Regions from separate parts of the Rhodococcus baikonurensis genome, predicted to be linked through region 1. Evidence: riboswitches for the same ligand, from Rfam matches in the RefSeq annotation. Region 1 holds a riboswitch; each other region holds the start of a gene.
What was found. A riboswitch is a leader RNA that binds a small molecule or an ion and turns the genes downstream of it on or off. The one in region 1 is predicted to bind cobalamin.
Positions count from the first base shown of each region.

Region 2: linked by a shared signal. The riboswitch ahead of metE (5-methyltetrahydropteroyltriglutamate--homocysteine S-methyltransferase) and the one ahead of ABWI03_RS14840 (ABC transporter substrate-binding protein) in region 1 are both predicted to bind cobalamin.
Region 3: linked by a shared signal. The riboswitch ahead of ABWI03_RS11385 (FecCD family ABC transporter permease) and the one ahead of ABWI03_RS14840 (ABC transporter substrate-binding protein) in region 1 are both predicted to bind cobalamin.

Region 1 is NZ_JBEUOQ010000005.1:312,468-317,081, reverse strand. Features, by position in the region: gene ABWI03_RS14850 (hypothetical protein) at 1-171, opposite strand, end outside; gene ABWI03_RS14845 (MMPL family transporter) at 362-2,482, opposite strand; cobalamin riboswitch at 2,552-2,699, shown strand; gene ABWI03_RS14840 (ABC transporter substrate-binding protein) at 2,816-3,811, shown strand; gene ABWI03_RS14835 (FecCD family ABC transporter permease) at 3,808-4,614, shown strand, end outside.
Region 2 is NZ_JBEUOQ010000002.1:32,533-37,146, reverse strand. Features, by position in the region: gene ABWI03_RS04320 (sensor histidine kinase) at 1-896, shown strand, start outside; gene ABWI03_RS04315 (response regulator transcription factor) at 893-1,522, shown strand; gene ABWI03_RS04310 (helix-turn-helix domain-containing protein) at 1,743-2,180, shown strand; cobalamin riboswitch at 2,278-2,486, shown strand; gene metE (5-methyltetrahydropteroyltriglutamate--homocysteine S-methyltransferase) at 2,646-4,614, shown strand, end outside.
Region 3 is NZ_JBEUOQ010000004.1:115,995-120,608, reverse strand. Features, by position in the region: gene ABWI03_RS11405 (cation diffusion facilitator family transporter) at 1-481, opposite strand, end outside; gene ABWI03_RS11400 (alpha/beta hydrolase) at 492-1,430, opposite strand; gene ABWI03_RS34185 (TetR/AcrR family transcriptional regulator) at 1,483-2,091, shown strand; cobalamin riboswitch at 2,108-2,243, shown strand; gene ABWI03_RS11385 (FecCD family ABC transporter permease) at 2,361-3,368, shown strand; gene ABWI03_RS11380 (ABC transporter ATP-binding protein) at 3,365-4,183, shown strand; gene ABWI03_RS11375 (ABC transporter substrate-binding protein) at 4,180-4,614, shown strand, end outside.

The DNA of each region.
Region 1 (4,614 bases):
GTCCAACTCCACAAGTTCGGAGTGGGCGAGGCCGAACTGTGGCTCACGCAGCTGTTGACGCAGGTAATCGGCGGCGACTTCGGCAAATTCACCGAACCGGGCGATCACGGTCGCAGCGAGCTCACGCACCGCCGACTCCGGCACGGTGGCCGGCTCGATAACCAGACTCACCGGCCTGGAGTCACCGACCCCCTGGACATCGATGATAGATGTCCAGCACGCCAACGAATCGTCCGAGTCGACTCGCGAAAACGCTGCTGAGCCGACCACAACACTCTCGGGTAAGTCATCCACGACCCCTAGTCAAACACGACTCTCCGCAGGATCCCAGGCACTCTCCAGCGACATGGCCCAGTCACGGTCAGTGGCCGATGCCGACCTTCGCGTGGACCTTTTTCATCCACGCGGGAGCCCACCAATTCGCTTCGCCCATCAACTTCACGAGTGAGGGCACGAGCAACATGCGGATGATGGTCGCGTCGACTATCAGCGCGACGATCATGCCGACGCCCAGGAACTTCATCACCGACAACCCGGACATCGCGAAGGCCCCCGTCACCACGATCAGGAGGAGGGCGGCGGCCGTCACGATGCGGCCGGTGCGTTCGGTTCCGAACTTGACTGCTTCCTCCGTCGTCGCTCCCGCGTTCTTGGCCTCGACCATCCGTGACATCAGGAAAACCTCGTAGTCCGTGGACAATCCGAAGACCACCGCCAGGATGAGCACGACGAACGTCGCTTCCAGCGGAGTTTGACTGACCCCGAGGAGTTCGACGCCGTGACCGTCCTGGAAGACGAAGGTGAGAACACCGAAGGTGGTCGCGAGGCTCAGTGCGGCCATCAGCACCGCCTTGATGGGTAGCACCACCGAACCGAACGCGAGGAACAACAGGATCAAGGTGGATCCGACCATGATGAGGATCATCACCGGCAACCAGTGCAGGACGGCGTTGTTGCCGTCGTCGACCATGGCTTGACCACCGCCGACAAGCAGCACCGTTCCGTCGGGAGCGGAGATCTCGCGCAAATCTGTCACTGCGGCGCTCTGTGATTGGGGTGTAGAGCCCTCGCTGTAGAGAGCCTGAACCGCGATCAGTTGATTGGTGCTCGCGACGACGGTCGCCTGACCGATGCCCTCGACCTGACCGGCGGACTCGGCGATCGCTGCACCTTCGGCCGGGGTGAGAGTGTTCCCGTCCTCGGCCTGAAGGATCATCGTCGCGCCGTTTCCGGTCTGCGGGAAGTCGTTGACCAACGTGTCCATTGCGACGCGAGCGGGGTCGTTGTCCGGCAGTGCGGTGTACGAGAGTTCTCCCAAACGGGCGCCGAGCAGGGGCGAGGCCATCACGAGCAGCACGGCCACGATCGTCACCGAGACCGCGACCGGACGCTTCATCACCCACGTGACGACGCGGCCCCAGAACTTGCGCGAGCGTTCCTCGCCGCGTTGCGCCGCATCCTTGCGCCACGTCAGGGCGTTGATGCGATGCCCCAGAATGGCAAGCAGCGCAGGCACAGCGGTCAGCGACAGGACTGCCGCGCTCAGTACTGCAGCGATCGCACCGAAGCCCAGAGACCGGATGACGGCCTGCGGGAAAACAAGCATGCCGCTGAACGCGCAGATCAGCAGTAGACCCGAGAACATGACGGTGCGACCCGCGGTCAGAACTGTCCGCTGAGCAGCCGCTCCCGGGTCCGAGCCCGAATTCAGTTCTTCACGGAACCGGCCGACAACGAACAGTCCGTAGTCGATGGCCAGTCCCAACCCGAGAAGAGAAGCGACGTTGATCGAGAACGAGGACACATCGGTGATCAACGTGAGGATCCGCAGAACCGCCAACGCGCTCAGGACACTGAGAACACCCACGAACACCGGAACCGCAGCAGCGACGACGCCGCCGAAGATGAAGACCAGCAGTACCAGAGTGATCGGAATGGCGATGGCTTCGGCGACCACCAGGTCTTTCTCCAGCTTGGTGTTGAACGCGACGCCGACAACCGTATTACCCGCGAATTGTGCCTCGGCACCATCGACTTCGAGCTTCGGCAAGAGATCGGCGAAAGTAGCCGGTGTGACGCCCGAGTCCGGTGCCAACGTGATCGCAACGGCCGCCATGGAACCGTCGTTCGAGAGCAGACTGGCCTTGGCCGCGGCGTCCGTTCCCCAATACGACTTCACCGATGCCGTCGGCACTTCCGTCTTGAACTGGTCGACGGCGGCCGTCACTGCCGGGCCGATGTCGTCCAGAGACTTACCGTCCGTGGGCGTGTAGATCGCGATGATGTCCGGGGTCTGCGGGCCGAGATTGTCTTCGATGATGTCGGCGACCTTCGCGGAGTCGCTGCCCGGATCGATGAATCCGCCCTGGCTGAGCTTGCCGAACACTCCAAGTCCCCACACCCCACTGATGAGAACAATCAGAACCGCGAGGCTCAGTACCCACCATTTCCGGGCGACGACGGTTTGGGCCCAGCGTGTCATGTATCAACTCCGGTGTGTGGGGGTGTCTGGCCAGATCGACTGTAGTGGGCGTTTGGTCTTGAATCGGAAACGTCATGCATACTGCTCGAAGCACTTGCAAGCCACGCGTGTGGGGGAAGCCGGTCCGAATCCGGCGCTGACCCGCAACGGTAGGTCGATTCTCGGTAGTCACCGAGCGTCGGCAAGCCCGATTACCCACCGCGCGGTGTGCGACATCCATTCGTCGTGGTCTACGAAAAGGAAGTCCAGCAGGAGCTCTGGCCGAGGATCAGCGTGCGGGCGGAGTTGTCTGTCGGATTCTCATTCGTGGCTCAGAGCCCTTACGAGGTCCCCGTGTCACTTCAGTTCTCCCCGTCCCGCACCGCCGCTGTTCTCATCGCGGTCGCCTTGGTTTCGGCAGGTTGTTCCAAAGGCGAAGCGGCTGGTGGTTCTTCAACCACCGAATCCTTTGCACAGCCGGTTTCCATCACGAACTGCGATCGGCCAGTGACGTTCGATTCGCCACCCCAGCGGATCATCACCATGAACGATCACGTCACCGAAGTACTCATCGAGATGGGCGTCGGTGACCGCATCGTCGGGATGGGGTACGGCGACAGCACACCAACACCCGAGACCGCCGAGCAGTTCGCGAAGATCACCAACCTCGCCAAGGAATACCCGACCGCCGAGCAGATTCTCGATCTCGATCCCGATTTTGTCGTCGGAGGTATGAGTAGCGCATTTCAAGAGAAGGAAGGCCGCTCGCGGGACCTCTTCGCCGAACGCGGAATCAACACGTTTCTGTTCTCCGAGTACTGCGGCCAGGGATTCCCCGACATCTCGATGCTGGAAAACGACTACGAGCAGTTGGGGAGGATCCTCGGAGTCGAAGGCGAAGCAGCCAAGGTCACCGATCAGGTAACGCAAGGGCTCGACGCGGTGAAGGCGGCAGTCGGAGATGCTCAGCCGGTGCCGACATTCTTCTACGACGGCGGCAAGGATGTTCCGACGACAATCGGCGGAGTGGGCGTCGGTCAGCTCGTCGCTGGTTATGCGGGAGCGACGAACATCTACTCCGAGGGTGAGCGCCCGTATGTCAAGACCACATGGGAGGTCGTGGGTGAGCGCGCGCCACAGGCGATCGTAGTCCTGGACTACGGATCTGAGAACGCTCAAGCGAAGATCGATTTCCTGAAGTCACATCCCGTCATGGCCACCACTCCAGCCGTCCAACAGAATCGATTTGTGGTCATTCCTCTCGACGACTTCTTCGAGAGCCCTCGTCTGCTGCGCTCTGCCCAGACCATCGCGGCGGGTCTGCATCCGGGCGTAGTTCCGGCACAGTGACCAGGTCTCGTTTCAGCTATACCGCCTTGCTTGCAGCGCTGTGTGTGGCGCTTGCCGTGGTCATGGGGCTGGCGGTGTCCTTCGGGTCGGTTCGTATTCCCGTCGGTGACGTGTGGGCGATAGTCGGAGCTCGTTTGGCGCCGGGGACTTTCGAGACGTGGTGGACCGCGGCGCGGGAGTCGATCGTGATCGACTCCCGCCTACCCCGCGCACTCACCGCGGCGGTGGTGGGTGCTTCGTTGGCCATGGCGGGCGCGGTCGCTCAGGCGGTCACGCGTAATCCGCTTGCCGATCCATATCTGCTCGGTGTCTCGTCGGGCGCAGGATTCATGGTGGTCTTGGTGACGGTTCTGGGGATCGGAACCGGAATGCTCGGCGTTTTCACGATTCCTGTTGCAGCGTTCATCGGGGCGATGATTCCGTTGTTCCTCGCCTTACTGATTGGTGGACGGTATCCGCAGCCGACTGCGATCGTTCTTGTGGGTGTTGCACTCGGACAGATATTTTCGGCATTGATCACCTTTTGTCTTTTGGTGATTGCGGACGAGCGTCACATCACTGGAGTTATGCATTGGCTCGCCGGCGGATTCGGTGATGCGCGATGGTCGACGCTGATCTTCCCGACGATCACGCTGGTCGTCGTCGGCACAGCGCTTCTGTTCAGTTCGCGGTGGATGGACGTCTTGCAGACCGGTGACGACGGGGCTGCTGCACTCGGTATGAACGTCCGTCGGTTCCGTGTGTTGTCCTTGCTTGCGGTCTCCGTACTGGCGGGCGCGGCAGTCAGCGTTGCCGGTGGAATC
Region 2 (4,614 bases), on a different contig from region 1:
CTCGGCCGAAAATTCGCGAAGCTGCACTGGCTCTGGCCGCTCTGACCGTGTTGGCCGCCGTGATGATCGTCAGCGTCGGGCCGACGGGTTTGGCAGCCGCACCGTATCTCGCGGTGACAGCGGTGACGCTGCTGCCGACCGTCGCGGGCGGCATTCTCGCCTTGGTGTTTGCAGCCTCCGTGGAGATAGTCAGCCTCTCGTCCGGGTGGGGTAATTACTCCGGGCTCTCCCTCGGAGTCTGCGCGGCCGCATTCGCGACCTGGGGCATCATGTCCCTGATCAGCCGCAACTTCGCCATGCTCCATGAACGCGAAGAGCAGGAGCAGCGGGCAATCATGGAAGAGCGAACGAGGATGGCGCGCGATCTGCACGACATCCTCGGGCACTCGCTGACCGTCATCACGATCAAAGCTGAACTGGCCAACCGCCTACTGGACGTCGACATAGAACGTGCGCGCAGCGAACTCGACGATCTCGAAAGACTCTCTCGAGACGCGCTTGCGGACGTGCGATCGGCCGTCGAAGGATTTCGTGGAATTTCACTTCCCGTCGAGATAGCCCGTGCACGAGAGGCATTGCGTGCGGCAGGTATCGAGGACGACGTGCCGAGCAGTACCGACATGGTCCCCACTCGCCTCCGAGAACTCTTCGCATGGACGATCCGTGAGGGTGTCACCAACGTGGTTCGGCACAGCGGAGCAACACACTGTCGGATCACGGTCGACGAAAGAAGCGCATCTGTCGTCGACGACGGACGAGGGGCCGGGTCGACGTCTTCCGGCAACGGTCTGATCGGATTGCGTGAGCGGGCCGGCGCGTCGGGCGCACGAGTGATCATCACTCATCCCGAACCGCAAGGGTTTGCACTTCAGGTCGTCGAACAGGAGAAAGTGTGAGCAACCAGGGCGATCGAGCAACCATACGGCTGCTCTTGGCGGACGACCAGGCGCTCGTGCGAGGAGCTTTGGCCGCGCTACTCGATCTGGAATCCGATCTGTCCGTGGTGGCCGAGGTCGTCCGCGGTGACGAGGTGGTGGCTGCCGTACTCGAGCACCGTCCGGACGTCGCGCTTCTCGACGTCGAGATGCCCGGCATGGACGGTATCGCCGCGACAGCGGCCCTTCGCGAAGCAGCACCCGAGACCCGGGTTCTGATCGTCACCACGTTCGGGCGCCCAGGATTTCTCCGTAAAGCCCTTCACGCGGGGGCCGGCGGGTTCGTCGTCAAGGACACACCTGCCAGGCAGCTTGCCGACGCGGTCAGGCGTGTTCATGCCGGACTGCGCGTCGTCGATCCCACCCTTGCGGCTGACAGCCTCGTCAGCGGTGAGTCGCCCCTGACGGAGCGTGAGACCCAAGTACTGCGCGCTGCTCACGACGGCGCACCCGTGGCGGCCATCGCGGGGGCGCTGTTCTTGTCCGCAGGGACAGTTCGAAATCACCTGTCGTCCGCAATGGGTAAGACGGGTGCCACGACCCGCGCCGAAGCCGTGAGAATCGCCGAGTCGAACGGCTGGCTCTGATCCGCGATGCCGGAATCCGCTTCGCCGGCAAATAGTCCGCCGTTCGATTCTTGATGACGATTTGTCCAGATCACTCAAAGTAGGGACCTTCTACCCTAGGGATTTTCCCTGCAAAGGACCCCCTTCGTGAGAATCCAAAACAGCTAATCGTTCGATAACTGGCTATGATGCAGTTAATTGAATCGACGGAGCCTGTGCGTAACGGGGGAAGGGACGTCTCATGTCGAACCAGTTCAACGATCGCTTGAACTCGCTGTTCGAGACTGCCGACTTTCACGTCACCAACGCGATGGTCGTTCGCGGCATGACCGAGTTCGGATGCCGCATCTCGACGCCGTACCTGTCGCAACTACGCACCGGCGTCCGAACCAACCCGTCACCCGAAGTGGTCGCTGCCCTCGCCCACTTCTTCAACGTCCATCCGGACTACTTCTACGCCCCGTCCGACCACACTCCACCGACCGTCTCCGGTGGCGAAGCAGACCTCTCACTTCTCGAACAGCTGCACAACGTGCGCCTGCGAAACCTCACTGCTCGGGTCGTCGATCTCTCACCGTCTTCGCAGGATCTGCTTGTGGAAATGGCGGAGAATCTACGTTCCTCCGAGAATCTTCCGCGCGTACCACCGGACTCGAATTCCTACATGTCACGCGCGTAGCGCCCTTCGCCGACTCTCCTTGACTGCGCAGGGAGGGTTGGCCTTATGCTGATCGATGCAGCTGGTTCGCCCGGCACGGTCATGAGGAGCCCCGAAGACCGTTCCCGGCGTCGAAGCCCCGTCAGCGCAAGCTGACGGAGTGAGAGGGAACCCGGTGAAAATCCGGGACTGTCCCGCAGCGGTAAGCAGGAACGACCGCCGTTTATGTGCACTGGGCATCCGCCTGGGAAGCGACGGCCAGTAGGTTCGATCCAACTCGATCGAGTGCCCGCGAGTCCGAAGACCTGCCGACTGTGTCGGGCACGCCGTGCCCGACGGTCCACCGCCTCGTGGAATGGGCGTGTAGATCTCCATCGGACCTCGTGCGTGGTTCGGGCAGTGCTGCCCGCCGAAGCTCGGGGTCTCGTGAGGTGTACCCGTCTGCCGGCAGTGGCCATCAGTGCATTGGCAATCTGGAGAAACTCCGTGACAACGACATTCACTTCGACCGTGCTGGGCTCACCGCGCATCGGTCCTCATCGAGAACTCAAGCGGGCAACCGAAAGCTACTGGGCGGGGCGCATCGACGCCGACGCCTTGCAGAGCGTCGCCCGTGACCTCCGTCGGCAGGGCTTGGCCGACCTCCGTGACCTGGGCCTCGACTCGATCCCGGTCAACACCTTCTCCTTCTACGATCAAATGCTCGACACCGCAGTTCTTCTCGGCGCACTTCCCGATCGCGTCGCATCGGTCGCCGATCCGTTGGACCGCTACTTTGCAGCTGCCCGTGGGACGGACACCATCGCGCCGCTCGAAATGACGAAGTGGTTCGACACCAATTACCACTACCTGGTGCCGGAGATCTCGCCGTCCACCACGTTCGCACTCGACCCGTCCAAGGTCTTGTCCGAACTCGCAGAAGCACTTTCCGACGGCATCGCAGCCCGCCCGGTCGTCATCGGACCGGTCACCTTCCTGTTGCTTTCGAAGCCTGTCGGCACTGACGAGCCTCTGCTCTCGCGGCTCGACGAACTGCTCCCCCTCTACGCGGATCTACTCGGTCGGCTCGCGAAGGCCGGCGCGGAGTGGGTTCAGCTCGACGAACCGGCTCTCGTAGGTGATCGCACCGACGAGGAAATCGAAGCGGCACGCGCTGCGTACGAACAGCTTTCGGCACTGACCGAGCGGCCGTCGATCCTGTTGGCGTCGTACTTCGGTTCGCTGCGTGACGCGCTGCCCGCACTCGCGTCCACCGGTGTCGAAGGATTTGCCGTCGATCTGGTGGCCGGTCAGGATTCGATCGGCTCCGTCCCCGAACTCGCTCGCAAACTGGTCGTCGCCGGTGTGGTCGACGGACGAAACATCTGGCGGTCGGATCTGGATTCGGCACTGAGCACGTTGGGTGCTCTGTTGGGCAGCGTGGATACTCTTGCCGTCTCCACGTCGTGCTCCCTGCTGCACGTTCCGTACACTCTCGACGCAGAAGCCGATGTCGACAAGGCCCTACGCTCGTGGCTCGCGTTCGGCACCGAGAAGGTCAAGGAAGTGGTCACTCTCGCAACCGCTCTCACGCAGGGGCGAGAGTCGGTGGAGGACGAGTTCGCGCTGGCACGAGCTGCAGCGTCGACCCGCAAGGACGATCGCAGACTCAATGACGCGAGCGTTCGAGGCCGGCTGGACGCCGTTCTGAGCTCGGCGACCGGTCGCGCGCCCGCCGCCGAGCGCCGCGCTGCCCAGGACGAGTTGCTGTCTCTGCCACCGCTGCCCACGACCACTATCGGCTCGTACCCACAAACGTCGAAGATCCGTATCGCTCGCGCGGCGCTGCGCAAGGGCGAGATCGACGAAGCCGAGTACGTCGACCGCATGCGCGCCGAGATCGCCGAAGTTGTTGCACTCCAGGAAAAATTGGAACTCGACGTACTCGTTCACGGCGAACCGGAACGCAACGACATGGTGCAGTACTTCGCGGAGCAGTTGGACGGGTTCTTCGCCACAGCCAACGGATGGGTCCAGTCGTACGGTACCCGCTGCGTGCGTCCGCCGATTCTGTACGGCGACGTCTCACGTCCGAAGCAGATGACCGTCGACTGGATCACGTACGCACAGTCGCTGACAGACAAGCCGGTCAAGGGCATGCTCACCGGGCCCGTCACCATTCTGGCCTGGTCGTTCGTCCGCGACGACCAACCGCTCGCCGACTCGGCAAATCAAGTCGCACTGGCCATTCGAGACGAGACGGTCGATCTGCAGGCCGCCGGTATCGGAATCATCCAGGTCGACGAACCGGCACTGCGTGAGCTACTTCCACTGCGTGCTGCGGACCAGCCCGCCTACCTGGACTGGTCGGTCGGTGCCTTCCGGCTGGCCACCTCGGGCGTCGCGGATTCCACCGCCATCCACACCCACCTGTGCTACTCCGAGTTCGGAGCGGTGATCGGTGCCATCGCCGGTC
Region 3 (4,614 bases), on a different contig from region 1:
GGGCCATGACGTCGCGGTTCACGGCGGACGCTTCGGTTCGGAGTTGCTTGTACGCCTGCCGGAACGAGATGCCTTCGAGGATGAACGAGACGCCGAGGACTGCGTAGGCGACACCGAAGTCGGTGGCCGGTTCGGAATGGAACAGTTCCTGGATGCCGTGGGTGATCGACACACCTGCGCCGAGCGCGAAGAGTCCGAGGGCGGCGAACATCGACCAGATGTAGGCCTCCCGGCCGTACCCGAGTGGCTGGTCTCGGTCGGGAACCCTTTTCGAGCGGCGGTTCGCGATCAGCAACAGCACTTCGTTGCCGGTATCGGCCCAGGAGTGGGTGGCCTCGGCGACCATCGATGCAGATCCGGTGACGATGGCGGCCGCCGTCTTGGCCCCGGCGATCAGCGCGTTAGCCGCAAACGCCAGTACGACTGTCGTGGTGCTCTCGTCGCCGTTTCCCGTCGGCTCGGCCTTGGGTTCGATGCTCACGAACTTCAGGCTAGGCGGGTGGCGACGGTTTCGTGCGGTGACGCTCGGCGACGGAGCGCAGCAGTGTGTCGACGGCGTCGTGGAACTGCGTCAGGCCCGGCTCTTCGACGGGAAAGTGCCCGCACCCGTCCAGCATCACGAATTCGGTGGGTGCGTTGATGCGGCGGAGGAACTGCAGGCTCAGTTCGGGTGGCGTCCATCGGTCGTCGGCCGGGTGGGTGAGCAGAACGGGCGTCGTCCGAAATGCTTCGGGTGCGGTGTGCTCGAACGAGAAGTAGCTGCTGAGGAATCCGAGTGGCACCCGAACACCGCCACCGCACGGATCGGTTGCGCACAGCGTCGCGAGTTCACGGTTGCTGCTCATGTTCGCGACGTCGGCGACCCAACGGATGGGCACGCGGATACGGCCCACCAGTCGTTCGGTGCGGCGCATCAGGGGAGCGCCATAGACACCCATCGGGCCGAACCGCGCCGCGGCAGCTCTGGCCGACGGATTCGAGGGATCGAGCAGACAGGTAGCGACGACGGCGTCGGCCAGACCGGTTCGCGCGGCTACCTCGTAGGCCAGCAGACCGCCGATGCTGGCTCCCAGAAGCACCAGCGGCCGATCGTCGGCTGCTTTCTCGGCCCGGACGAGGTCACAGAGGAGTTCGACCCACTGCTCGTACCGGACGCCGGCGGGATCGCCTACGACGGTGTCGCCGTACAGCGGAAGATCGGGGAAGAGGACTTCGGCTCCGAGTTTCACGCCGATCCCGGCGAACGGCCACAACGCGCCCGAGTACCCGCCGGCGCCGTGGATACCGAGAACCCGAACCGGCGCGTCTGGAACCACTGCCCGTGCGACGTGGACGGTGTTGCCGTTCCACTCCCACCACGTCGTGGTCGGCTCCGGCATGTGGGCGGTGTACCGGTCGGGCATAAACTTCGAGTAATCGGCGCTGGTCATCTACACAATTCTCGGTACCGGCGTCGCGGCTGACAACTCGCATCGGAGGACCGTGTCGACTCGGCGGAAAAGGCCCTCCCAGCAGCGCTCGAGGGCTACCTACGACGCGATCCTGGAGGCAGCTACTCGCGTTTTCGCGTCGGAGGGCATGGCGGCGACCACCAACCGGATCGCTGACGAGGCAGGCGTCTCGGTGGGCTCGCTCTACCAGTATTTCGGCGATAAGTACGAGATCCTCTCGGAGTTGGCGAACCGTCATGTGAGTGCCGCGCGGGAACGTTTTGCGGTCTGCCTTGCCGACATCGTCGAGCGTGAACTCACTCCGGACGAGGCTGTCAGGTCGTTGGTGGAGTGCGCGATCGAAGTGAACAGTAAGCCGCGAGAGTTCTTCCACCTGCTCTACGATCAGGTTCCTCGGACCCCTGAGCTCATCGAACAGGTCGAAGGAATGAATCGGCAACTGGTACTGGGTTTTTCGGAGTACTTGCAGAGCCGCGGTTTCAGTGCGGACGATGCGTTGTTGACGTCGCGGTTGACTGTGACTGCCGTGGACGGCCAGGTGCATCGGGTTGTGCTGGAATCGGATTCACCCGAAGAACTTCGCGTGCGCACCGAAGCCGTCATGCGGCAGGCGAGATCGATGATCGCGTCGGAATCCTGATCCGGTGTATCGAATGGTGACTGCGGTCCGTTATGGTTCTGACGTCATCATCGAGGTAATGGGAAGTCGGTGCAATTCCGGCGCGGTCCCGCCACTGTGAGGTCGTCCATGCGTCGACCGTAGCCAGATACCACCCTCGTTGACGTTGTGTCATGCCACGAGGATGGATCGGTCACACCATGAATGCTGTTGGCGGAGCTCTGTCTCCACCTACCCACCTGCCTTCGCCGAAGGCTGGTGCGCCTCGAGGACGGCTCAGTCCGGGTATCGTGCTGCCCGCTCTGCTGGTCGTCACCGTGCTCTCTGCTGTGTGCGCGTTGGCATTCGGATCCGAGATGCTCCCCGTGTCCACTGTGGTGGACGTGGTGCACTCGCGCTTCGGAGGCCCACCCGTCACGCGTTCCGAACTTGCGATCGTGTGGGGGATCAGAGCACCTCGGGTACTTCTCGGTCTGGCCGTCGGCGCTGGTCTTGCCGTCGCCGGCGCGGTGGTGCAAACCCTCGTCCGTAACGCTCTTGCCGATCCCCACCTGCTGGGAGTGTCGTCCGGCGCGAGTGTCGGTGCCACCGCCGTCATCACCACCGGACTGTTCGCCGGCGCGGGAGTGTGGGCGCTCAGCTTCGGTGCGATGATCGGAGCACTGGGAGCTGCGATTCTCGTCTTCACCATCGCGACGCTGCAAGGCGGCATCACTCCACTGCGATTGGTTCTGACCGGCACCGTTACCGCATCCGCCCTGTCGGCGATCGCGAGTTTTCTGGTGCTGCGTACCAATGATTCCCAGGCCGCGCAGTCCGTATTGTTCTGGCTCCTGGGAAGTTTGGCCGGGGCCTCCTGGGACAAGTTGTGGGTGCCGGTCATCGTTGTGGTCCTGCTGACGGCAGCGGTGTTCGCCCTGCACGGTTGGCTCGACGCACTGGCGGCCGGGCCGGACGTCGCCGCTTCGCTCGGTATTCCCATCCGCACCCTGCGAAACGTGTTGTTCGGAGTGCTGGCAGCGTTGGTCGGCACGATGGTGGCAGTGTCCGGCGCGATTGCCTTCGTAGGCTTGGTCATACCGCACGTCACACGCATGCTTGTCGGAGCCAGACATCGAGTGGTATTGCCGGCGGCAGCGCTGATCGGCGCGTCGTTCCTGGTGTGGGTCGACGTCGTGGCGCGGACCTCGTTGCGACCGACGGAGATCCCGCTGAGCGTGGTGACCGGGGTGATCGGCGCCCCGCTGTTTCTCCTGCTTCTCGGCCGTCGGCGCTACCGATTCGGTGGCAGTTCGTGAGCGCCCGAGCACTGCCGCTGACAGCGTCCGGAGTCGTTGTCCGTATCGACCGTCGAACCATCGTCAAAGGCGTCGACATCGCGGCTGACGCCGGCGCAGTGGTCGGCGTGGTTGGTCCGAACGGTTCGGGCAAGTCGACGTTCTTGCGGGTTCTTGCCGGTCTCGGGCCGATCGCCGACGGTGACGTTCGCGTCGGCGACGAGTCGGTCCACACGATGTCCGCGCGTTCGCGGGCCAAAGCCATTTCCTTTGTGGCGCAGGAAGAGCAGAGTCCCGCCGATTTGTTGGTGCACGAGTACGTGACTCTGGGCCGCACACCACATGCAAAGCCCTGGAGTGTCGGCGGCAAGGACGAGAAGGCCGTCGTCGATCGTGCTCTGGGCGAGGTCGGAATGATCGAGCACCGGTTCTCTTCCATGGACACGCTGTCCGGTGGGGAGCGTCGGCGGGTGTTTCTCGCCCGGGGACTCGCGCAGGACGCCGGCGTGCTCATCCTCGACGAGCCGACCAATCATCTCGACATCCGGCACCAACTCGAACTGCTCGATCTGGTCCGGTCGCTGGACCGGACGGTGATCATGGCACTGCACGACCTCGATTTGGCTGCAGCAGTGTGTGATCGGGTGCTCGTTCTCGCGGATGGCGTGGGCCACGCGTTCGGCCATCCCTCCGACGTACTCACGACCTCGGTCGTGGCAACTGTTTTCGGCGTCGAGACATTCGCGCTCGTGAACCCGGTTACCGGCCGTTCACACCTCGTATTCGAATCACGAAATCCTCAACCACAACACACATTTTCGGAGAGTGCACTTTGATACACGTCAAGACCCGAGCGTCGTTCGGTGCGGTCGCAGCCGCAACAGCGTTGTTGGCCGTGTCCGGATGCTCGGCAACCGCGCCCGTCGACGACTCCGCGGACAAGACTTCGGTCACGCTGGAGAACTGCGGAACGGAAAGCACTTTCCAACGTCCGATCGAAAAAGTTGTTGCGACAAGCAATGCGGCCAATATCGGCACCATTCTCCGAGTCGGCGGTCTGGATCGCCTCGCTGCCGTCGTGTTGAACACGAACAACGACGCGGTCATGGACTCGATGTTCGGTCCCGGTATCGCCGACGTTCCACACCTGGACGGAACGATCACGATGGAGACGATTCTGGGTAAGCAGGCGGACCTGGTGGTCGGGTCCTACAGCGGCTTGTTCAAGGGCGCCTCCGGCGTGACGCCGGAATCACTGCAGAGCAAC